2 regions of the Nocardia sp. NPDC049149 genome follow, and region 1 is predicted to be linked to the other one. Evidence: riboswitches for the same ligand, from Rfam matches in the RefSeq annotation. Region 1 holds a riboswitch; the other holds the start of a gene.

The links. Region 1 has a riboswitch for glycine ahead of ACGFNJ_RS43515 (glycine cleavage system protein H). Riboswitches for the same ligand answer to the same signal wherever they lie in the genome.
Positions count from the first base shown of each region.
Region 2: another riboswitch for glycine. It lies ahead of gcvP (aminomethyl-transferring glycine dehydrogenase); the one in region 1 lies ahead of ACGFNJ_RS43515 (glycine cleavage system protein H).

Region 1 covers NZ_JBICTD010000021.1:39,724-51,561, reverse strand. The annotation lists gene phzG (phenazine biosynthesis FMN-dependent oxidase PhzG) at 1-181, shown strand, start outside; gene ACGFNJ_RS43565 (class I SAM-dependent methyltransferase) at 208-1,062, shown strand; gene ACGFNJ_RS43560 (DUF2867 domain-containing protein) at 1,187-1,783, shown strand; gene ACGFNJ_RS43555 (hypothetical protein) at 1,859-2,311, opposite strand; gene ACGFNJ_RS43550 (amino acid adenylation domain-containing protein) at 2,470-4,086, shown strand; gene ACGFNJ_RS43545 (hypothetical protein) at 4,566-4,982, shown strand; gene ACGFNJ_RS43540 (hypothetical protein) at 5,013-5,927, opposite strand; gene ACGFNJ_RS43535 (protealysin inhibitor emfourin) at 6,157-6,600, opposite strand; gene ACGFNJ_RS43530 (arylamine N-acetyltransferase) at 6,814-7,668, shown strand; gene ACGFNJ_RS43525 (LysR family transcriptional regulator) at 7,698-8,609, opposite strand; gene ACGFNJ_RS43520 (antibiotic biosynthesis monooxygenase family protein) at 8,732-9,046, shown strand; glycine riboswitch at 9,161-9,252, shown strand; gene ACGFNJ_RS43515 (glycine cleavage system protein H) at 9,432-9,833, shown strand; gene ACGFNJ_RS43510 (aminotransferase class V-fold PLP-dependent enzyme) at 9,841-10,971, opposite strand; gene ACGFNJ_RS43505 (amino acid ABC transporter ATP-binding protein) at 10,968-11,747, opposite strand; gene ACGFNJ_RS43500 (amino acid ABC transporter permease) at 11,744-11,838, opposite strand, start outside.
Region 2 covers NZ_JBICTD010000017.1:33,143-44,980, reverse strand. The annotation lists gene garA (glycogen accumulation regulator GarA) at 1-189, shown strand, start outside; gene ACGFNJ_RS41730 (MerR family transcriptional regulator) at 290-1,081, shown strand; gene ACGFNJ_RS41725 (bifunctional nuclease family protein) at 1,401-1,874, shown strand; gene ACGFNJ_RS41720 (MerR family transcriptional regulator) at 2,070-2,627, shown strand; glycine riboswitch at 2,960-3,060, shown strand; gene gcvP (aminomethyl-transferring glycine dehydrogenase) at 3,212-6,022, shown strand; gene ACGFNJ_RS41710 (VWA domain-containing protein) at 6,192-7,799, opposite strand; gene ACGFNJ_RS41705 (WhiB family transcriptional regulator) at 7,971-8,246, opposite strand; gene ACGFNJ_RS41700 (HNH endonuclease) at 8,273-8,821, opposite strand; gene ACGFNJ_RS41695 (DM13 domain-containing protein) at 9,141-9,686, opposite strand; gene ACGFNJ_RS41690 (acyl-CoA dehydrogenase family protein) at 9,858-10,988, opposite strand; gene ACGFNJ_RS41685 (winged helix-turn-helix transcriptional regulator) at 11,080-11,769, shown strand.

The DNA.
Region 1 (11,838 bases):
CCGGCGGGCCGCCGCGCTGGCCGATCATGCTGCGCCACTACCGCGTCCGGCGCGCTTCGTCGGATACCGGTGCGCACTCGACGAGATCGAATTCTGGTGCTCGGACCCGGATCGCTTGCACCGCAGGCTCGTCTATCGCCGTGCCCACGGCAAGTGGCAGTGGACTCGGCTCCAACCCTGATCGCCCCCAACACCTTTGGAGTCGCCATGAGCGCAGCCCCGCATTCCTTCGCCGACCTCGATGTCCCCGACGGCGTCGGACAGACCGCCCTGTTCATCGCCTGGCAGCGGCAGCGTGAGAGCAGCCGTCCTGACGCGCTGTTCCACGATCCGCTCGCCACCTGGCTGACCGGCACCCTCGCCGATCACCCCGACATGCGGGCGTGCACCCAGCTAGTGCGGGAGGTGTCCAGCGACGAGCCGACCTATTCGGACTACTTCTCGGTGCGGACCCGGTATTTCGATGATCGTATCGAGGCAGCGCTGCGCGGCGGCGCGCGCCAGATCGTCACTCTGGCAGGGGGATTGGACGGCAGGCCGTTCCGGCTGACCTGCCCGCCGGACGCCGACTGGTACGAGATCGATCTGCCGACCATGCGCCGGTTCAAACAGTCCGTCGCGCAGCTGTCCGGTTTACGCCCGCGCTGCCGGTGGCAGCCGGTCGCGGCCGACCTCACCGGCGAATGGCAGCAGACGCTGATCGAGGCCGGGTTCGATCCGACCCGGCCGACCGTGTGGCTGATCGAGGGCTTGCTGATGTATCTGTCCGATGCGGACGGCGATGCGTTGCTCGCCGGGGTGCGCCAGGTGACCGCGCCGGGCAGCCTGCTGTTGCTCGAGCAGTTGCAGGCGCCGATGCTCGGTGAGTTCGGCCGCTATGCCAGAGAGCGTGTGGAATCACAAGGCGCACAGTGGTTGTCGGCTCGTGATGACGTACCGCAGTGGCTCGCACGGCACGGCTGGATCGGTGCGGTGCACGCAGGCGACGATCCAGCCATCGGGCTCGGCCGCGCCGTCGGACCACTGCCCGCCTGCTGGCTCGCCACCGCTACCCCCAGCTGAGCTGTATCTGTACTCCGGTTTTCGCGGTCTGTCCTGTTGTCTGGCAACGGCATTCGACGCATGCCGGATCGAGCACACGCCGGGAGTCCGGTCTCCCGCAAGGACACGACGGAGGTCAGGACCCATGAGGCTGCCCAATTCCACGTACGACGCACGGTCATGGCGGTTGGCCGAGATCGCGCCCGACTTCTCCGTCGAAGACGTGTGGGTGTTACCCGCCCAGGGCGAACGCCAGGAGTTCCGGGAGCTGGTACATCAGATCGCCGAAGGAGAGGGGGCGTACGAAGGGGAGCGACTGGTCATCCTGCTGTTCGTTGTCCGCCAGCTGATCGGCAAGTTGTTCGGCTGGGATCGTCCGGAAGCCGGGCTCGGCGCGCGGGTGGCGTCCCTGCGCGATCGGCTGCCGAAAGACGCGATCTTCAGCGAGCGCGGCCCGGACCAGCGCGCGGCGCCGTGGATCTCCGTCTATCGCACCGACCGCGAATGGGTCGGCGAATACGCGGGCCGGACCGTGCACGCGCTCATGCACGTCGGCTGGGTCCCGGTTCCCGGCAAAGCCGCCGACTACCGCGGTGAAATGACGATCCTCGTCCGCCCCGCAGGCTTGATCGGCCGTCTCTATATGGCGGCTATCCGCCCCTTCCGCCGGTTCGTCATCAACCCGGCGTTCTTCCGCATGGTCGCTCGCAACTGGCAGCGCCACCGCGCGAGCGCGCAATAGTGAATTGTGTTTCAGGACTTGTGGTTTCGAGCGCGGGCAGCGCGTCGTGCATACGCGCTGCCAGCGTCGGGGCGGTCAGCCCGCAGTCAGATAGTTATGCACCGGATAGATCGTGACTTCCGGCGGATTGGGTAGCCCGATCTCGGCCGCCGCCGGGCCAACTTTCTCCGCGGTGAACCGTTCGAAGGCTTCCTGCGACTCCCACACGTCGGTGACCCGGATGCCGGTGTCGGTGGCGGTCACCCAATGAAACAGACCGCCGGGCGACCCCGGTCCCAGGGGTTTGAAGTCCAGTTTCTGCAGCATCAAATCGTACTGGTCGAGTGTCGCTCCGGAGAAGTCGAGAACCACGCCGATTGTCATCGTGAAACCTTTCTCGCCGAACGCGTCGGCGATATTGCGTCGGCGGCTCCGACCGCCGATGCGGTGAGCGTAGTTTTCGAAACACTGTGGAATGCAGCAAATCTGGTGAACACAGGCGGACACGCAGGTCGCCGCGCTGGTCGGCGTGCCGCCGTGATCTGCCACCCCTCGGTGACCGTGCGATGAGTGCGCGCCGCATTGTGGTCGTGCCACCGCAGACGTGAGCCACGTCTCCCGCTCGTAAATGTTGCGTTAGGGCCGTTCCTGTGCAGGTCATCGCCTTCTAGCGTGGCTAGCAGGATGAGTTGGAGTGTGGAGGTCTGGTGCACCAGCAAAACTCGATCGCGGACGTGGAGTTACGTGGCCGAACCGTATCGCGGAGCTTCGGGCAGGGCGTTCCAGGTCTGATCCGCGCGGTGACCAGGGAAACCCCGGGAGCGATCGCGGTGGCCGACGGATCGGGCGAGCTGACCTATCGGGAGCTGGAGTTGCGTTCGGATCGCGTCGCGCGGCTGTTGCGTGCCACCGCGCCGCGCGGGCGCACGGTCGCCGTCGCGGTGCCGCGGGGCCTCGCCTTGCCCGTCGCGATGCTCGGGGTGCTGAAGGCAGGCCTGCCCTATCTGCTGGTCGATCCCGGTGAATCCTCGGCACGGATGCGGCAGGTCACCGAGATCGCCGATTGCGAGGTGGCTGTGGTGGCCGGGCCCGGTCGGCAGTTGGTCGTCGAGTGCGGGTTGCGTGCGGTGGACATGCCCCGCGAGTCCGACACCGATGAGCTCGACCCGCTACGGGAAGTGCCCGCCGATCAACCGGCGTGTGTGCTGTTCACCTCCGGATCGACCGGTATCCCCAAGGGAGTCGCGGTCGGTGGTCCCGCGCTGGGCAATCGCCTGGAGTGGATGCGGGACACCTACGGAGTCGGCGCCGATGACCGGATCTTGCAGAAGAATCCGGTGAATGTCGACGTGTCCGGCTGGGAACTGTTGCTGCCGTTGATCTCCGGGGCGCGCTGCGTCTTCCTGGCGCCGGGGGAGCATCGGGATCCGGTGGCGATCGCCCAGGCGATCGTGCGGCAGCAGATCACCCTCTGTCATTTCGTTCCCTCCATGCTGCGGGAGTTCCTGCGCTGGCCGGACGCGGCGCAGTGCACGTCGCTGCGGCACGTGTTCTGCAGCGGTGAGCCGCTTCCGGTACCGGTGGCGCGGGAGTTCGTGGCGACATTGCCCGCCGCCCTGCACAATCTGTACGGGCCCGCCGAGGCCGGGATCGACGTGACGGCGTGGACCTGTCCGAGCAGTCCGTCCGACATCGGTCAGGTGTTCATCGGCCGCCCGATCGACAACTGCGTGCTGTGCGTGCTCGGCGCGGACGGCATGCCGGTGCCGCCAGGGCACGAGGGTGAGCTGCACATCGGCGGCATCTCGGTGGCGGCGGGATATCTGAACCGGCCCGACCTGACCGAGCGGGCGTTCGTCACCGCACCGGAAGGGTTGTCGGTGCGCACGCTGTATCGCACGGGGGACCGGGTGCGGCTGGTCGACGGCGAGCTGGCGTACCTGGGTCGCATCGACGACCAGGTGACGATCCGCGGCGAGCGGATCGAGCCCGCGGACATCGAGTGCCGACTGCTCGCCGATCCCGAAGTCGCGGCCGCGGTGGTCGTCGCGGTTGACGTCGACGACGACACCACCGTGGTCGCCTGGATCCAGCCCGCGAACCCCGACTGCGAGCCCGAGGGTTTGTTCCGTCGGCTGCGTGCCGGTCTCTGTGCCCAGTTGCCCACGGCGGCAGTTCCGAGCCGTTTCGTCCGGACCCGGCGAATGCCGTTGACCCGCAACGGAAAACAAGACCGTGAACAGCTGCGCCGCCGGGCCGTCGAGCAGGTCCACGCGCGTCCAGCGGTATCGGCGGAGATGGTGTCGGTCGGCGTCGCTCGGTAATTGGTGCCGGTCTATCGGTTCGCAGCGTGATGGCGGCGGATGATCGAAAAATTATGTGGAGCGGGTAACGAGCCATGTCGGCTCTCGATCAGACCTAACGGTCTGTACGAGCGGATCGAACCGTGTCCGCCGACACTAGGCCATGATGACCGAGGAACCCTTCGCCAACGCCGCGCCCGATGAGCGGCCGCGGGCCGGCTACCTCCCTCGACGCAAGCCACAGACTCGCCGGAAAGCTGACGCTGTAAGCAATCTCGCCGCACGTCTTTGTGGTGAGCTGGCGCGTGCAACCCCTACCAATTTTGCCCAGTTGAACGTATTCCCAGCGGCTTTCGCTCGAAGCTACGATGGGCGCGCAGGAAGCGGTGGGGTGCAACATGTTTCATGTTGCAGCGCCGCACGCTCGGTCGGGGAGGGAACAGACTGGCCGATGACTCCACCCTGCCCTCGATATCACGGCAACGAAGGATGGATCAATCATGAAGCTGGACAGGATCATTACGCTCACTGCGGCCGCCGCGCTGTTGTCCGCGGGGTTCGCGGGAACGGCCACTGCCGAGCCTGACGTCGAGATCGAGACGAGCTGGTCCAAGCAATGGCAGTCGACCATCGACAGGGACTACCTGGTCGCCCACGGCAACAAATGGCAGTCGCAGAACTTCAGTTTGCCCGGCGGTTCGAACCAGGGCCGCGCGGTATTCAAATGCACCGGCGGCGGCGACGCGAAGGTATCGATCAAGAACCTCAACACCGGGCAGGTCCACAGCAAGACCCACAACTGCAACGGCGACCGGCACCACGTAGACCCCGTCGCATACCGCAGCGGCGAAGCCCTTCGAATTTTCATCGACAGGTCCAGCAAAACCACCACCATCGAAGCCTGGGCAGGCCGATAAACCGGGGCGGCACCGCCCGCGGTGTCGTCATCAGTACGGGGTCTCCCACGATCCGTCCCACCCTCGGCTTTTCCATCGGTAGCCGATGTATCCCTTACCTATTGGGACATCGACGACGATGGCAACGTTGTAGTTCTGCCTCCTGATCGGATCGGAAAGCCCAGTGGACGCGCCGTCCTGGATGCACCTGGCGATATCGAATTGGACATCCTGGACGATTCTCCCCGCTTCGTCGACCGCGTAGAAATCCTTGCTGGCCAGCAACACTTCGTCCGGTAGGAGGGCTTCGCTGCCGACTCTGACCGTGAAGTCGAGTCGGAGTAACCGTCCGTTCCGCGTTGTCGGCGTTTCGTCGGGTGACTCCGGTCGGCACGACTCGATTGCCGAGATCTTGTTGAGAGCGAAGCTGAACAGTGGGTCGCATTCTCCCATCAGCAGTGGCCCTGAAGCATTGCCGATCTTCTCGAGGAGTGCGCCACGTGGCGAACGTTCGGGCTCGGGCTTGACGCCGCACGGCGGGTCGTCACCAAGGTTGTCGAGGGTGTGCTTGACTGCGACGGACCATTTTTGCGGCGAAGAATAGCCGGGATGTTGGACATCGGCCACGGAGCGCCAATGCAAGAGGCTCAGCACGACGGGAGCAACGAAGAACCCGGCCACCGCGGCCACGGCAATAGCGGTACCGATCTTCATGAACCATGACATGCCGTCGCTCTCATCTTCATCGATGAGGGCAGTCAGCCGCTTTTCGATCGATTCGCGGCGCTTCGTGTGTTTCTCGGCGGCACGGTGATCTTCCGCAAGGTCTGATCCAGGTGTGCTTGTCGCAGTGTACTTTTCGAGCAGGGTCAGGTCTTTCTCCAACCTGTCACGCTTGTCTGCGCGTCGTGTTTTGTCGACCTGCTCGTGCGCCCACACGCCGAGTACCGTGAATGCGCCTGCCATCAGGGCTACCCATATCTCTGCCGGCATCGACGCTGACCTCTTCCTTCAGGCCTCACGAGTTTCGCAGCGTGGACGTGCAGTGTCTATCCGCTGAACGTCCGATAGGGCATGAAGTGAGCGGCCGAAGGCTGTGCTCCGAGGCCGAGCATGGTCAGTGGACGTAGCGGGCGACTCGTTGTTCGTAGGCGCGGTGGGGAGGAAGCCCTCGGCTAGCCGCGATACCCAAGGGTCACGAGCCGTTGTGCCGGTGGCCGATCTCTTTGGCGCCTGCGATGACATCGGTCAGCAGTTGGGGGAGTTGGCCGCATTCGTCCGCGACGATGTGCTTGCTGGTGCCGTCGCGGTAGGTCGCGGTCACGTCGTAGGAGTAGGCGTCACGGCAGTTCGGTTCGGTGTAGCTGTCCTGCAAGGCCTGGAACTGCGGGCTGCTGACCGTGTTCAACAGTTCGCTGCGGCGCTGGTTGTCGGTCGTGCTGTCGACTGTGTAGCGCACCTCGGCCCCTGCGAAGCCGCCGGTCTGGTTCACCTCGATGCTCGTTGCCTCGGGCGGCGGTGCGGCGGAACCGGTTTCGCCGATGCGGCACGCCGCCGACACCAAGATCAATGCGCCGATTGCCACGGCGGAAAGCGCAAACCGTCGTAAGCGTCCACGGCGGAACAGGCGTTCGTCCATAGCCGCAGCGTATCGCCGTTGGCGGCGCGGGACAATGTCGGTCTGGTGCAGTCACTTCCCACTTGAACGCCCGGAGCTCTCTCTCGTGCCGCAGGGTGTGGGCCGTCCGAAGTGGCTCTGTCCGCGCAGAAGTGGCTCTGTCCGCGGGGTTCCGTGCCGCCGCTGGGAAAAAGATCGCGCATCGGCGCGGGTGTGATGGCTAATGTCCCTGACGTGCGTGCGATTGATGTGCCCGGGTTTCTGCGACGGTTGGCCGTGCCAGGTGCGGAGGAGCCGAGTGTGGCGGCATTGACCAGGTTGCACGAAGCGTTCGTGGAGCGGGTGCCGTACGAGGCCTTGGAGATTCAGCTGGGGCGGCGGACCACGCTCGATCCGCTCGATTCCGCCGATCGCATCATCGGGCAGCGACGCGGTGGCTACTGCTACCACCTCAATGGCGCCTTCGCGGGCTTGCTGCGCGCACTCGGCTACCGGGTCACGCTGCATCGCGCCGGTGTACAGAATGCGGGGTCGCCTGCGGAGATCAGCCGAAACCATCTGGCGCTGACGGTGTCCGGACTGCCCGACGATCCCGGCACGACCTGGTTGGTCGATGTCGGCCTCGGTGACGCACTGTTCTCGCCGCTTCCGCTACGCACCGGACGTTATCCGCAGGGGCCGTTCACCTTCGGCTTGCGGCCGTCCGCGATCGCGCCCGGCGGTTGGCATTTCGACCACGACCCGCACGGCAGCTTCCTCGGCATGGATTTCGATCCGGCCCCGGCAACCATGGCCGACTTCGCGGCCCGGCACGAATATCTCTCCACCGATCCGGCATCCGGCTTCGTCCGGGTGTGCGTCGTGCAGCGCCGCCACGCAGGCGGATGCGACACCCTGCGGGCTCGCACGCTGACCAGACTGGACGGCACTCGCTCCAGCACAAGGGTTTTCACCACTGCCGAGGAATGGTTCGGTGCACTCGACGAGGTCTTCGGCATCTCTCCAACGCTCTTCACTCCCACAGAACGAGATCGGCTGTGGCGTCAAGTCACCGCACAGCACGAGGCGCATCTGTCCCGCCGATCCTGACAACACACTGTTCAAGGACCGGGCAGGGACTACCGGCCTGGATTGGGCGGCTGGTTCAGTGCTGCGGTGGCTACCAGACAATCCATCAGGTGGATCACCGTGGCATGGGGTTGCCCTTGGGTGACCATCCAGATTCGGCGGGGTGGTGGCACCGGCCGGAGCGGGCGGATCGCGACGTCGGCGGGTGGATTGCTCAGTGCGGCAGCAGGTATGAGGGCGATGCCGTGTCCGGCGGCCACCATGGCGAGGGTGGTGGGGTAGCGGTTGGAGTCCAGGGCGACGATCGGAGTGAACCCGGCGACACCGCAGATCGCGCGCAGTGATTCCGCGCAGGCGAACGAAGTGCCGCTGATCCAGGCCTGTTCGGCGAGTGCGGCGACGTCGACGACGGGTGTCGCGGCAAGGGGATGGCTTGCGGGGAGTGCGAGCAGGAGTGGGTCGTCGGGGAGCGGTTGTGCGGTGAGGTGGCTTAGGTCGATGGGGTGCGCGGCGTAGTCGTAGGTGAGCGCGAGGTCGGTTGCGCCGTGTCTGGTCAGGTCCAGTGCTTGGTCGGCATCGCATTCGGTGAACTCGAAAGGCAGTGCGGGATAACGGCGATGCCACAACGCGGCGGCGCGGGGCAGCAGGTGAGCGCAGGCGGTGGGGTAGGCGGCTATGCGCACGGTTGCCAGGTCGCCGGAGCGGATCTGATCGAGCTCGCGGCGCGCGTCGTCGGAGGAGGACAGCATGCGCAGCCCGTGCCGCAGGACGATCTCACCTTCCGGAGTCAGCCGCGCGCCGAGCGTGGTGCGTTCGACCAGGCGTGCGCCCATGTCGCGTTCGAGCGCCGTGACTTGTTGGGAGACAGCGGGTTGCGACATGGTGAGCGCGGCGCCCGCTGCCGTGAACGAACCGTGCTTGGCCACCGCGCGCAGCACCCTGAGTCGCTGCAGATGCTCCATCCCGCGATCATAGACAATACTTATACCCTCAACGGAAGATACCGGGTTCTGGCTTATAGCGAACCGTCGTACGGTCATCCCGTAGCCGACGAACAGCGATCGGCGTGACCGAAGGAGTGCCAATGTCGGGTATCGCCGCATTGCCTGAACCCCCGTACTACGCCGTCGTCGCACCAGCCGATCTGCGCCCTGACGTCGCGGGCTACCCGGAACTGGCGCAAACGGTGATGCGTGCCGCGTCCGAGATCGACGGGTTCTACGGCATCGAGACCTGCTACCGCCCCGGATTCTCGATCGCCGTCTCCTACTGGAGCTCACTGGAAGCAATCGACGTGTGGCGCAACCACACCCGCCACGAACGCGCCAAAGACCTGGGCCGCTCACGCTGGTTCGACCGCTACGCCACCCGAATCGCCCACGTCATAGACGCCTACTGATGACCGACTGTCACCCACCTACTGCCGGACGGCGCGTGCGCCGTCCGATGTCGGTCGCGGGCGACAAACGTGCGGCTGCGGTGTACTGTCAGCCGACACAACTGAAGACGCCGTTGACGCGCAGCGGGAGAACCTCCGTTCGGGAGGCGCCGTAGGAGCAACATCCTCCCCGGGAATCTCTCAGGCACCAGTACCGCAGCGCCGAGGCAACTCTGGAGAACAGGACCGGCGTCGAGCCGGTGCTTACCGAAGGTGAACAGCGCGCTCGCAGTGGCACGCCCAAACTCTCAGGTTTCAGGACAGAGCGGGGAGGTGCCCTTGTTCGACGTCCGGGCGATCCGGACGCGCGCGAAACTGGAGACACCTCGTGCTTGCTGAAGCTGCCATGCCCGCGATTCCCGTCGACCGTAGCTACACCCGCGACCACGAATGGGTGGTGCTCGCCCCCGGCGCCGACCTTCCCGACGCGCCGGTGCGGGTCGGCATCACCGCGATCGCCGTCGATTCCCTCGGCGACCTCGTTTTCGTCGATCTGCCTGCGGTCGGTTCCACCATCACCGTCGGATCGGCCTGTGGCGAGGTGGAATCCACCAAGGCCGTTTCCGAGCTCTTCCCGCCGGTCAGCGGGCGGGTAACACTGGTGAACCAGGCGGTGGTCGACGACCCGACGCTGATCACGTCCGATCCCTACGACCAAGGCTGGCTGTTCGCCGTGCTGCCCTCCGCCGCAGGCGAACTGCTGACCGCCGCTCAGTATGGGCAACTGAACGGCGTTGCGCCGCAGTAAATTACGGTCACCACGTGCCCCTTATCGTAGCGGTGACCGCGTCGATGGCAGCGTCGGTGGTTGTCGCATGAACGGACAGGCGTACCGCGCTGGCATGCACGGTCGCGGTGACACCCCCGGCAGCCAGACGCTTGCCCAACTGCGCAGGCTGGTGATCGGGCAGCGCGAAGGACAGGATCCCGGCACGGTGCGCGGGGTCGAGCGAGGAGCGGATCGTCGGGCCGAGGGGGAGTAGCGCTTCGTGCAGCGCGTCGAGGCGTTCGCCGATCCGCTGCTCGATCCAGGCCGGGCCGACGGACTCGACCAGCTCGAGCGCGGCGGCGAACGCGGCATGATCGACCGGACTGAGATTGGTGAGCGAAAATCGCGCGGCACCACCCGCCTGCGGGTGGATCAGACCGTCATAGTGGGTGGGATCGACCGCGCCGGTCCATCCCGAAAGCAGCGGATCGACTTGTTCCAGCGCTCGATCCGACAGCGCGAGAAACCCGGTCCCCCATCCGGCGCGCAGCCATTTCTGTCCACCGACCACGAGAATGTCGCACACCTCCCACGGTTGGGTCGTCACCCCGAATCCCTGGATACCGTCGACGATCAGCAGCCGCTCGCCGAGGACATCTCGGATACCGGCGAGGTCGGCTCGATAGCCGGTGGCGAAGTCGACGGCGCTGACCGACACCGCCGTGGTGTCGGGGCGCAGTTCCGCGGCGATCACGTCCGGCGTCATCCGGCCGCCGGGCGGTGCGAGCACGCGCAGCCGGATCCGGCCGGACTGAGCGGCGCGCGCCAACGGGTAGTGGTTGGCAGGGAAGTCGCCGCCGCTCACCAGGACCTCTCCGACCGCAGGTCCAGGTGGGATGGCGAAGGCGGCCTGGAACAACCCGGTCGAGGTGTTCGGGATCAGCGTCACCGACGAGGTCGCGAAGCCGGACAGTCGCGCCGCCGCACGGGTTGCCCGGTCGGTCGCGTCCATCAGATCGTCGACCGTTCCCGGACCTGCCGTCGCGCCCGACTGCATCGCCGCGGCGCTCGCGGCAACCACCGCCTGTGACGGCGGACCGTATCGCGCGAAGTCGAGATAGCCTGTCGTCTCGGAGAATTGGGCCAGATACGCGGCTTGCGGGTCCGATGGGGTCATGCGTGCACCCTCGCCAAGAATTGACGGGTACGGCTGTGCGTCGGACTGCCGATGACCTGCTCCGGCGGGCCCTGCTCGACGACGACCCCTTGGTCGATGAACACCACCTCGTCCGCCACCTCCTTGGCGAAGGACATCTCGTGGGTCACCACGATCATGGTCATGCCCGCACGGGCGAGCTCGGTCATCACGCTGAGCACCTCGCCGACGAGTTCCGGATCGAGCGCGCTCGTCGGCTCGTCGAAGAGAATCAGCTTGGGCTGCATGGCCAATGCTCTGGCAATCGCCACCCGCTGTTGTTGTCCGCCGGACAAGCGGCCGGGGTATTCGTCGACCTTGTCGGCGAGTCCCACGCGGTCGAGCAGTTCCTTCCCTTGCTGCCGCGCCTGCGCCTGCGACGTGCCCTTCACCTTGACAGGCCCCTCGATCACGTTCTCCAGCGCCGTGCGATTGGGGAACAGGTTGAATCGCTGGAACACCATCGCGATCTGGGCGCGTTGCTTGGCGATCTCACGTTCGCGGAGCTGGTGCAGCTTGCCGCCGCGCAACCGGAACCCGATCGGCTCGTCGTCGACCCAGATCTCCCCGGAATCCACCGATTCCAGATGGTTGATGCAGCGCAGAAACGTGCTCTTGCCTGCGCCCGAAGGACCGAGCAGCACAACAACCTGACCGCGACGGACGGTGAGATCGATACCCTTGAGCACGTCGGTGGCGCCGAACCGCTTGTGCACCGACACGGCTCTGACCAAAACATCGGGATCGCTTGTGCTCATGGATTACTCCTGACCATCGGAGGGGTGCCGAGAGATCGCCCGATCCGCCGCCACGGTGTTCCGCTCGTTCGATCCGAAGCCGAGTATTTGC
Region 2 (11,838 bases), on a different contig from region 1:
CAGGACGACGATTCGTTCCAGGTGGTCGATGTCGGCAGCCTGAACGGCACCTATGTGAATCGGGAGCCGGTGGACTCCTCGGAACTCCAGAACGGCGACGAGGTACAGATCGGCAAGTTCCGCCTGGTGTTCCTCACCGGGCCGCGGGCACAGGTGAGCGATTCGTCTGCGGGTGCGGGAAGTCTATGAGCACGCGACGCTGGGTCTTCGCACACAGTGAAGGGCTCGGGGTCAGTGGCATGACGGATTCGGCGCTGTGACCGGCGCGGCGCAGTGGGCACGCGGAGGCATGTCGATCGGCTCCGTGCTCGACCTGTTGCGTCCAGACTTTCCGGATATCACCATCTCGAAGATCCGCTTCCTGGAAGCGGAGGGCCTGATCCGGCCGGAGCGCACGCCCTCGGGCTATCGCAGATTCTCCGTCGCCGACTGTGAACGGCTCCGGTTCGTCCTGACCGCGCAACGCGATCAGTACTTGCCGCTCAAGGTGATCAAGGAACAACTAGAAGCGATCGACAGCGGTGCGGCGACGCTCGGAGTGCGGGAAGCCCGCGCCCGAGCGCACGCCGGCCGTCCCGGTGGCTCGGAGTCGGCAGTCGACTCCGAGCACCAAGCCGCGCCCGGCGGGAACAGAAACGGCGCCGCCGCGCCGAGGAGGCTCGGCGTGGTGCCCAGCGAAATTTCCCCCGACGATCTGCGTTTCGATCACGAAATCCGGCTCACCCGCGCGGATTTGCTCGCCAAGGCCGAGATCGACGACGCCTTCCTCAACGATCTGATCCGGGCCAATCTCATCACCCCCGGCGCCGCAGGCTTTTTCGACGGCGACGCGGTGACGCTGGCCAAGACCGCCAAGGCGATGGCCGAATTCGGTTTGGAGGCACGGCATCTGCGTGCGTTCAAGCTGGCCGCGGACCGGGAGGCCGCGCTGGTCGCGCAGATCGCCGCCCCGATCGCGAAGAGCAGAGACGCGGGGGCGCGCGCCAGGGCCGAGGAAACGGTGCGCGAGCTGGCGGCGCTGTCGCTGACACTGCACGCGTGTCTGGTGAAGTCGTCGGTGCGGACGTCGCTGGGCGGCTGAGCATCCCGCCGAATAACCGGTCTGCAATCTCCGCCATGTTTCGGTCGTCCAACACGCCGATTTCGGCTGTGCACACCGATCGCTGCACCCGCCCGCGTTCGCCTAGACTCGTGGTACGGCGAGCTCTGCAGCAGTCATGCCGGGCGGCCGGCGAGTATGGGAGGCAGTGCGATGAGTGAGCGTAGCGAGCGAACCATGTCACAGCGTGCATCGCGCATGCCGAGGTCGAGTGAGGCGCAGGCATGAGCGAACGAAGTGAGCGAATCATGTCACAGCGTGCTTCGCACATGACGGAGCTGAGCGCCAGCGAGGCGGAGTCATGAGTGAAATGCGTGTGATCGGTATTCGTGTCGAGCAGCCGCAGAACCAGCCCGTGCTGCTGCTTCGCGAGGTGTCGGGGGACAGGTATCTACCGATCTGGATCGGGCAGGCCGAGGCCACCGCGATCGTGCTGGAACAAGAGGGGGTCACGCCGATCCGGCCGCTGACCCACGATTTGATCAAGATCCTGATCACCGAGCTCGGGCACACCCTGAAGGAAGTGCGCATCGTCGACCTGCAGGAAGGCACCTTCTACGCGGATCTGGTCTTCGAGAACGATCTGCACATCTCGGCGCGGCCGTCGGATTCGGTAGCGATCGCCTTGCGGGTGGGTTGCCCGATCTACGCCGAGGAGCCGGTGCTCGAGGAAGCCGGGCTGGTCATGCCGGACGAGCGCGAGGACGAGGTCGAAAAGTTCAAGGAGTTCCTGGAATCGGTCTCGCCCGACGATTTCAAAGCCACCGACAGCTGAACTAGAGGTCGAGACTTTACCCGCGCGTCGCGTTTGGCCCGACGATGGTGCTCCCCTGACAATCAGGGGGAGTAATCTCGATAGTTGGGCCACGTCCGTTTTGGCCAGGTTGCAGGGTTAGTGGCATCGCAGTAGGTCGAAACGGAGCCGGGTCATCGATGAGGGCTAGCCGTCGGCGAAGCAAGGGAGTGGTCAGTGGCAGAGCAATCGCAGGATGTGGTACAGCCAGGCCTGTTCCCGGACGACTCGGTTCCCGACGATCTAGTCGGCTACCGAGTACCAAGCGCATGCCAGGTGGCCGGGATCACCTACCGGCAGCTCGACTACTGGGCACGCACCGGATTGGTGGTGCCTTCCATCCGCAGCGCGGCAGGCTCGGGGAGCCAGCGGCTGTATTCCTTCAAAGACATTCTCGTCCTCAAGATCGTGAAGCGGCTCTTGGATGCGGGCATCTCGCTGCAGAACATCCGGATCGCCGTCGATCATCTGCGTAGCCGTGGCGTGCAGGATCTCGCGGGCATCACGCTGTTCTCCGACGGCACCTCGGTGTACGAGTGCACCTCGGCCGAGGAGGTAGTTGATTTACTGCAGGGCGGGCAGGGCGTCTTCGGCATCGCCGTCAGCGGTGCCATGCGTGAACTCACCGGCGCCATCGCCAACTTCCCGGCGGAACGCGCGTCCGCGGTGACCGAGCGGCCGGAGGACGAGCTGTCCTACCGGCGCAAGGCACGGATGAACCGCAAGACCGGTTAATAGTCAGACCAACGAACACAGCATCCCGCCTCCCCGTCACACAGGGTAGCGGGGTGTTGTGCTTTGTGGCACTTGGTTTTTGATGCGCAGGGGGAGGGGGCACCTCTGGCGGGCGCGTCGGGTCGAGCCTGCGTCTGTTGTCGTGCCGGTCGAGTCCCCGGTGTCGTGCTGGTCGATCTACGAATACACATGATGTTAGGTAGATATGCGCATCAAACGATGCATCTCTTCATGGACGAGTTCGCGATGGACCCCACGTGACCAGCGCGACACAGCCGGGAGGGGACCAGTGCCGCGTTCGGGCGTGGCGTCGGCATAAACTGGTGGCGCGCCAACGCCGTGCGGGAGAGTCCCGGGTTCGACCAGAGTCCGGGCGCCGAAGGAGCAGCACCTCCCCGTCAATCTCTCAGGCACAAGGGACCGTGCGGGCTTGGGCGCCTCTGGAAAGCGGTGGCTTCGAGCTGCCCGCCCATGGGGAAAGGGATGTCGATCGACACCCGAATCTCTCAGGCGCCCACGACAGAGGGGGAGGGCTGGTACCTGTCGACACCCGCGTCGACCCGCCCGACCCATGGGAGCTTGCCGTGACTCGTTCATTTGCCGATCGTCATATCGGACCAGATCGGGACGAACTCGCCCGGATCTTGGACGTCGTCGGCGTCGGCTCGCTCGACGAGCTCGCCACGAAGGCCCTGCCCGCCAGCATCCTGGACGGGACCGGCCTCGCCGGATTGCCGCCCGCGGCAACCGAACACGAGGTGCTCGCCGAGCTTGCCGCGCTCGCGCACTCGAACACGGTGGCCACCTCGATGATCGGGCTCGGCTACTACGACACGTTGACGCCGCCGGTGCTGGTGCGCAACCTGCTGGAGAACCCGGCCTGGTACACCGCGTACACGCCGTACCAGCCGGAGATCAGCCAGGGCAGGCTCGAGGCGCTGCTCAACTTCCAGACCATGGTGTCGGAGCTGACCGGGATGGACGTGGCGAACGCGTCGATGCTGGACGAGGCCACCGCCGCAGCCGAGGCGATGACCTTGCTGCAGCGGGCGAGCCGGTCCAAGTCGAACCGGCTTGTGCTCGACACCGATCTGTTCCCGCAGACCAAGACGGTGCTCACCACCCGCGCGCAGCCGCTCGGGATCGAGCTCGTCACAGCCGATCTGTCCGCGGGGGAATTGCCGGAGGGTGAATTCTTCGGTGTGCTGGTGCAGGCGCCCGGCGCCTCCGGCCGGGTAGTGGACTGGACGTCGCTGATCTCCGCGGCGCACGAGCGCGGGGCGTTGGTCGCGGTGGGCGCGGACCTGCTGGCGATGACGCTGATCGCCTCGCCGGGCGATCAGGGCGCCGACGTGTGCTTCGGCACCAGCCAGCGTTTCGGTGTGCCACTGGGATTCGGTGGCCCGCACGCGGGGTATCTGGCAGTGCGCACGGCGTATGCCAGGCAGCTGCCAGGCCGCCTGGTCGGCGTCTCGGTGGACGCGGACGGCGATGTCGCCTACCGGCTCGCGCTGCAGACCCGTGAGCAGCACATCCGGCGGGAGAAGGCCACCTCCAACATCTGTACCGCCCAGGTGCTGCTCGCCATCGTCGCGGCGATGTACGCGAGCTACCACGGCGCGGACGGGCTGCGGGCGATCGCGCGCAGGGTGCACGGGCATGCCGCCGCGATCGCGGCGGGGCTCGACGGTGCGGTCGTACATGACAGCTTCTTCGACACGGTGCTCGCGCACGTGCCCGGCGGCGCGGAAGCCGTTGTCGCCAAGGCGAAGTCGAGCGGCATCAACCTGCGCCTGGTCGACGCCGATCATGTCGGCATCGCGTGCGACGAGGCGACCACCGCCGCGCACGTCGCCGCGGTGCTCGAATCCTTCGGCACCACATTGTCTTCCGAGCAGCCCGAGCCTGCGCCGGTCGCCGCGATCGAGACCCGCACCTCCGCGTTCCTCGAGCACTCGGCGTTCACCAAGTACCACACCGAGACCGCCATGCTGCGCTACCTGCGGTCGCTGTCCGACAAGGACATCGCGTTGGACCGCAGCATGATTCCGCTCGGCTCCTGCACGATGAAGCTCAACGCGACCGCGGAGATGGAAGCCATCACCTGGCCGGGCTTCGCCCGGGTGCACCCGTACGCACCGGAGGCGGACGCGCCGGGCATCCTGCAGGTGATCACGGATCTGGAGCAGTGGCTTTCGGACATCACCGGGTACGACTCGGTGAGCCTGCAGCCGAACGCGGGCAGCCAGGGCGAGTACGCGGGCCTGCTGGCGATCCGGCGCTACCACCTGGATCGCGGTGACACGCACCGGGATACCTGCCTGATCCCGTCCAGCGCGCACGGCACCAACGCGGCTTCCGCGGCGATGGCCGGGCTGCGCGTCGAGGTGGTCAAGTGCCGCGACAACGGCGACGTCGACCTGGACGACCTGCGCGCCAAGATCGCCGACCACGCCGACCGGCTGGCCTGCATCATGATCACCTACCCGTCCACGCACGGCGTGTACGAGCACGAGGTCGCCGAGCTGTGCGCGCTGGTGCACGACGCGGGCGGTCAGGTGTACGTCGACGGCGCGAACCTGAATGCCCTTGTCGGGCTTGCCCGTCCGGGCCGGTTCGGCGGCGACGTCAGCCACCTGAACCTGCACAAGACCTTCTGCATCCCGCACGGCGGCGGCGGACCGGGTGTCGGCCCGGTCGCGGTGCGCTCGCACCTGGCGCCGTACCTGCCCGGCGATCCGCTGGAGATCGACTCGCACGCGGTGTCGGCGGCCAAGTACGGTTCCGCGTCGATCCTGCCGATCACCTGGGCCTACATCCGGATGATGGGTGCGGACGGCCTGCGCGGCGCGACGCTGACCGCCATCGCCTCGGCCAACTACATCGCGCGCAGGCTCGACGAGTACTTCCCGGTGCTCTACACCGGCGAGCACGGCATGGTCGCGCACGAGTGCATCCTCGATCTGCGGGAGATCACCAAGCAGACCGGCGTCACCGTCGACGATGTGGCGAAGCGGCTCGCCGACTACGGTTTCCACGCGCCGACCATGAGCTTCCCGGTGGCCGGCACGCTGATGGTCGAGCCGACCGAGAGCGAAAACCTCGCGGAACTGGACGATTTCATCGAGGCGATGATCGCGATCCGCAAGGAGATCGATCAGGTCGCCGCCGGCGTCTGGCCGGTCACCGACAACCCGTTGCGCGGGGCGCCGCACACGGCGGCCAGCCTGGTCGGCGAGTGGGCGCACCCGTACAGCCGGGAAACCGCGGTCTACCCACGGGGTCTCGGGCATGCGCGGCCGAAGGTGTGGCCGCCGGTGCGGCGCATCGACGGTGCCTATGGCGACCGGAACCTGGTCTGCTCGTGCCCGCCGCTCGAGGCGTACGCCGACTGAGCGGTACCGGCTGAGTGCGGAAAACGCTCGGCGCTGAAGAGATTCACGCCGAGTGTCTCAGTCCCGACGGATCTAGCGCTGAAATATCAAGCGCCGCACCGTGAAGTGCCCTCCCGCCGAGATCGGTGGGAGGGCACTTGCGTGTGATCAGGGGTGGTGCTTGCGGGGATCAGGGTGCGGTGAGTGCCTGGACGACGGCGGTCCCGAACTTGAGGTCGTTCGAGGTGGGCAGGCGAGTGTAGGTGCCGCCGGTCTGCTCCGAGATGGCTTGCAGCGTCTGGGTTCCGGTGCCGCCGATCACGATGATGTCGATGCGGACGGGGTGGGTTTTGTCGATGGCCGCGGCGATGTCGGCGGCGAGCTTGGCGCCGGTGACGGTCGAGTCGTCGTCGGGACCGTCGGTGATGAGCAGCACCGAGTTGGTGCGGCTCGCGGTGTATCCGGCGATCGCGTTCTTGAACGCGGCCAGCAAGGTGGGATAGGCCTGATCGGCGCGCAGGTCGCTCGGCTGGACGTCGTCGAGCGCGTTGCTGATCTTGGTGCGCTGGTCGGTGGTGAGCGGCGCGGTGGCCGCCTGCACCTTGTACGGCTTGGTGCCGTCGAGGTTCTTGCCGTAGGTCCAGATGCCGAGGCCGAAGTCGGGTGGCATCACGGCCATCGTCGAGTTGACGGCGCCGATCACGTTCGCGAGCCGGGTCAGCGTGCCGTCCTTGGTGGCCATGGAGGCCGAAACATCCAGCAGGACAGTGGAGTGCACGCCGAGCACCGGATTGGCCATGATGTCGCGCACCTTGTCGAGTGCGGCCTTCTGCGGTGGCGCTGCGGCGATCGGCGCGGCGCTGAACCCGGCCGCGGTGAACGCCTGCGCTTGTTCGGGCGCGCGTAAGAAGTCGGCGAAGAGTCCACCGATGAGGTTCTGCGTCTTGTCCACCCACGGTCCCGACATCAGCGCGGCCGGGTGATCGGCCACCGGGCCCACTCCCGCCGGTCGGTAAATGGCCAGCGCCGGTTGGGTTTTCACCTGTTGCTCGGTGGCGGCGACGGCGTGCACGGCGGCGGCTTCCGGCGGGCCTGCGAGGGTCGCGAAGGCGGCGGCGGTATCCGGTTCCTCGGGTGCGTCGGCGGCGAGCCCGGAGATCGCCGAGACGACCTGGCCGGATTGGGCGGCCTGCTCGCTCAGCGGTTCGGTGCCCGAGATCGCGGAGCCGACGGCGGCGGCCGCGGCGAGCGTGGCATCGCCCGCCGGTAACGCCATCTTCAGCCCGCCCCAGCCGGGCAGGCCGATATCTTTGAGCGAACCCTGTTGCAGGCGTGGCAGATCCGACCAGGAGACCTTGGCCTCGTCGAGGGCGCCACGCAACGGTTCCGGCACGGCGAGCACGATCGGGCTCACCGCGATCGGCGCCGGGTTGCCCTCGATCACGCCGGGCACCCGCATGGCTTCGATCGAGCGGGTCGAGTCGGGGATCCACAGCACCGGCTGCGGGCCGAGGGCCTGATCCCATGGTTTGCCGCTGGTGAAGGCCGCGACGATGGCCGAGGAGGGTCGCGCGGTCACCGCGACCTTGGCGCAGTGATCGCGGACGCGCGGGTTGGTGGCGTTGTACCGGTCGGCGGCGGCCCGTATCTGGGTGGCGATGTCCGGATCGGCCGTGACGTAGAGCGTCGCCGGGCCGGAGACGCACTCGGCGGCCGCTGCGCTGTCCTCATTGGCCGCGCGGTCGCGGAGTTGAAACCAGGTGACGACGCCCGCGACCAGCAACACAACGGCTAACACGGCGAGAACCGGACCTTTGCTGACTCCTCGGGACCTGGCTCCGCTGCGATGAGTGCCCACGCAGCACAGTGTATGTTCACCTGCGGTTTGCGGGCTCGGCGAGTGGCGCGTGCCGTGCGCGGCACGCCGACACGAAACGCCGCCGTGCCCCTGCGGACACGGCGGCGGTCGCTACGGGCGGATCAGCTGCCCTCGGTCGAACTCGTGGCCACCCCACACCCCGGACTGGCCGGTGCTGGCCGCGAATTCACCGCAGGCCACCCGGATGGGGCAGCCCGCGCAGACTTCGCGCGCGTACTCGAAGTCCTGCGACGGGTACGGGAACCAGGCCTCGTGATGCGGGTCACCCCGGCAGGCCGCCCGATGCCACTCGCGGGAATCCGAGAGTGGGAGCAGCTCGGCCAGGGTCAGGTCCACCACGGCGGTGGTGTCGGTACGAACGCTCATCGCGATCTCTCCTTTCTCGGATCGGTTCAGGTCGCGGCGGCGAGTTGCTGCCAGACCCTGCGCTGTTGCTTGGCCCGGTGGTTGGGCGCCTTCGGCTGCCAGAGCAGCCGCATGCCCGCCTCTTCCGGGGTGCGGTCGGCCTTGGCGGTATTGCACGGACCGCAGCAGGCGACGAGGTTGGCCCAGGTGTTCGGGCCGCCCCGGCTGCGCGGGCGGATGTGGTCGACGGTGCGGGCCCAGGCGGCGCAGTAGCCGCACCGGTGCTTGTCGCGGCGCAGCACGCCGGCCAGGGTCGCCCGGCTCTCGTCGTTGACCCGGCCGGTGTGCTCGATGTACACGTAGTGCCGTAGCCGAATGGTTTCCGGGAGTAGCACTTCGACGCGCTGGGAGCGAACGAGGAAGTGCGGCGCCCGGTCGGCGATCGACTCCGCGGTTCCGGCCATCAGCAACACGACGGCCCGGTCGGCGCTGATCTCGTCGAGCGCCTCGTAGGAGGCGTTGAGCACCAGCACCGGGGTGTGTATCCAGTTGTCTGCGGTGAGTGCCGCGGATCTGGCGGCATGGCGGAAGGTCATGGGAATCACCATGTTTCGGGAAAGTCGAGCGAGAAAGGGGAGGGCGGGTCAGTGACCGGCCTGGAGGTGGCTGTCGTCGCATGCTGGGCTCTGCTTTCGGCCTGATGCGAGTTTGTCCATCGACAACCGTTGCGTAGCATCGGCATTCGCTCGAATCGCAGCGTTCGGGATCATTCGCCACCTCCTCCTTTCCACCTGCTCGTTCGACCACCGTTACTCGGTGATCATCGTCGAATTCCATGGTGACATAACGGACCCGCCGCTGTCGGGTCATTTATTTCGGGCCGGCCCGAGGCGACCTTCGATCCGGCCCGTCGGGTCAGGTGTAGCGCAGCGTGGCCGCGCCGAACGAGACGTGGAAGCGTTCGCACCAGATCGACACGCTGGTCAGGGTGCCGAGGTCGACGTCGGCGGCGACAGGGTAGTTCTGGCTGCCCTTGTTGCCCTTCAGGCTGCCGAGGTCGGTGTGCTTGCCGTCGTCGAAGAGGAACCAGCCTGCCTTGCCCTCGACCACCGGTGCGTCGGTGAGCCAGACGTGCAGCGCGGGTCCGTCGGAGGTGTCGAGGTCTTCGAGCCGCAGCACTCGGTTGCCGTCGGGCAGTTGCAGGATCCGCACGCTGCCCGAGGTGTCGTGTTCGTGCGAGACGAAGGTGCCGGTGGCGAGGACGCGCGGTTCTTGCGCGGTGCCCACGGGCGGTGCGGCGCCGTTGGAGTGCGCGACAGTCGGTGCCGCCTCGACGACGGTGGTGTTGGTGAACAGCCGCCACGGCTGGGTGAGCGCCAAGCCGACGCCGAGCCCGAGCACGAGCAGGACTGCCAGCGTCCAGGTGATCGGGGAACGCGCGATCCTGCGTACGGACACCATGGCTGCTTGCTCCTTCGACGGTTCGCGGCTGTCGGACCGGGCGGCCGACGACTTCAACGGTAGGGCCGGCCGTTCGGAAAAGGCCCCGGGAATGTGTGACGAAATCGGGACGGCCGGAGTCGGGGAGTGGGTTGGGCCCCCATTGGATTATGGGGGCGGCGGGGTTCGGTGTTAGCCGTTCGGCGTGTGTCCGAGCAGGACTCGCCCGGAGAACCGGGTCTGCTTGGCCCTCGGCAGCGGATGGAACAGGCAGCCGTGCACGTCGCGGTAGCGCATCTCCAGCTCGCAGTGTCGCGAATAGCCCAGTCCGCCAACGGTTTCAATCGCAATGCGGACGGTGTTGAGGAGTGCTTCGGCGGCGGCGGTCTTGCGGGCGAGGATGTGGCTTGCGTGCTGGTCGGTGTTGTCGAACTGCAGGTTGTCGGCGGCGGTGAACATGGCGGCGATGAGATCGGTGGCGGTGAGGTGGGCGTTGACCATCTCACCGGCGAGCTGGAAGGTCGGTGCGTCGGCGCGCTCGGCCGCCAGCGCCGCCGCCAATTCCACCGCGCCGTCGGCGATGCCGAGGTAGGCCGACATCACCAGCGGCATCGCCGCGCCCATCACCACGTTGAGCAACGGCGGCCAGGCATCCGCGCGGCGGATCAGCGAGACCGCTTTGTCGGGGACGAAGACGTCGTCGAGGATCACGGTGTGTGAGCCGCTCGCGCGCAAACCGAGGGTGTCCCAGGTCTTTTCGATGCGCACACCGGGGGAGTTCAGCGGGACGGCGCAGTGCAGGACGTGCGGGCCGTCGGGTGCGTCACCCCAGCGGATGCTGGTGACCAGCACCGTGCCCGCCTCGACGCCGCTGGCCGGTGCCTTGCGCGCGTGCACCCGGTAGCCGCCGTCCACCCGCTCGGCGCGGCCGCTGGAGCCGACCCAGTCCGAGGCGCCGGTGCTGATCAGGATCGCGCCGTCGACCACCTTGCCGAACAGCGGGGCGGCGTCGATGCCGTGATTGTGCCGCCACACCTGGGCGGCGACCAGATGGGTGTGCATGGCGAAGGCGACCGCGGTGGACGGATCGTGGCGGCCGAGTTCGCGCAGGATCGCGCCCATCTCGTGATGGGTGGCGCCGCCACCGCCGAATTCGGCGGGAACCAGCGCGGCGGAAAGGCCCGCGTCGCGAAGCAGATCGAAAGCGGCCGTGGAGAATTCGCCGCTGCGGTCGCGGGCGGCTACCTCGGGGCGCAGGGTTTCGCCGACCCGGCGGGCGCGGGCGGTCCAGTCGATGCTGATGTCAGGGGAGGTTGTCGTCATGTTTCGAAGGTAAGAAGGCGCGCGATAACCGAATAGTCCAGAAAGTGGACCCTGCCGGTCCAGAATCTGGACCCCGATCGTGAGGTGACCCATGACGACACCCGGTTACGGCCAGTACTGTCCCATTTCCCGGGCGCTCGATGTGCTCGGCGAGCGCTGGTCGCTGCTGATCCTGCGCGACCTGCTGGTCGGCAGCACGCGCTTCAACGATCTCGCGCGCGGGCTGCCCGGGCTGTCCCGCAGCCTGCTGGCCAAGCGGTTACGTCAGTTCGAGCGGGCCGGATTGGTGGACAAGGTCGGCTCGGAGTATCTGCTCACCGAGGCGGGTCTGGAGCTGAAGCCGATCCTGTTCGGTCTCGGCGAATGGGGTTCGCGGTGGACCTTCGGCGATCCGCGGCCCGAGGAGCTCGATCCGGCGGTGCTGGTGTGGTGGATGCATACGCGCATGGACACGTCGGCGTTTCCGGGGCGGCGGCAGGTGTTCGCGGTGCGGTTCGCCGATGTGGCGCACCGGTTCTGGATCGTGATCGAGGCGGGCACGCCGTCGGTGTGTGACGCCGATCCGGGGTATCCGGTCGACGTGATCATCACCTCCGACGTTGCTTCGCTGTATCAGGTGTGGCTCGGCAGAGTGTCTGCGGCACAGGCGATTCGGACGGGGCGGTTGGTCTTCTCCGGCCCGACCGCGCTGACTCGGCGGATGCCGTCGGTGCTGCAGTTGAGCCCGATGGCGCCTTATGCCGAACCGCAGCCTGTCGATTTCGCCAGTCGCGCTTCGTGATCCGTGGCTCGGCGCGGTTGTCGTCTGCGTGCGGCGGCCACCGCGCCCGTGGCCGGAGTCGGCGTCGGC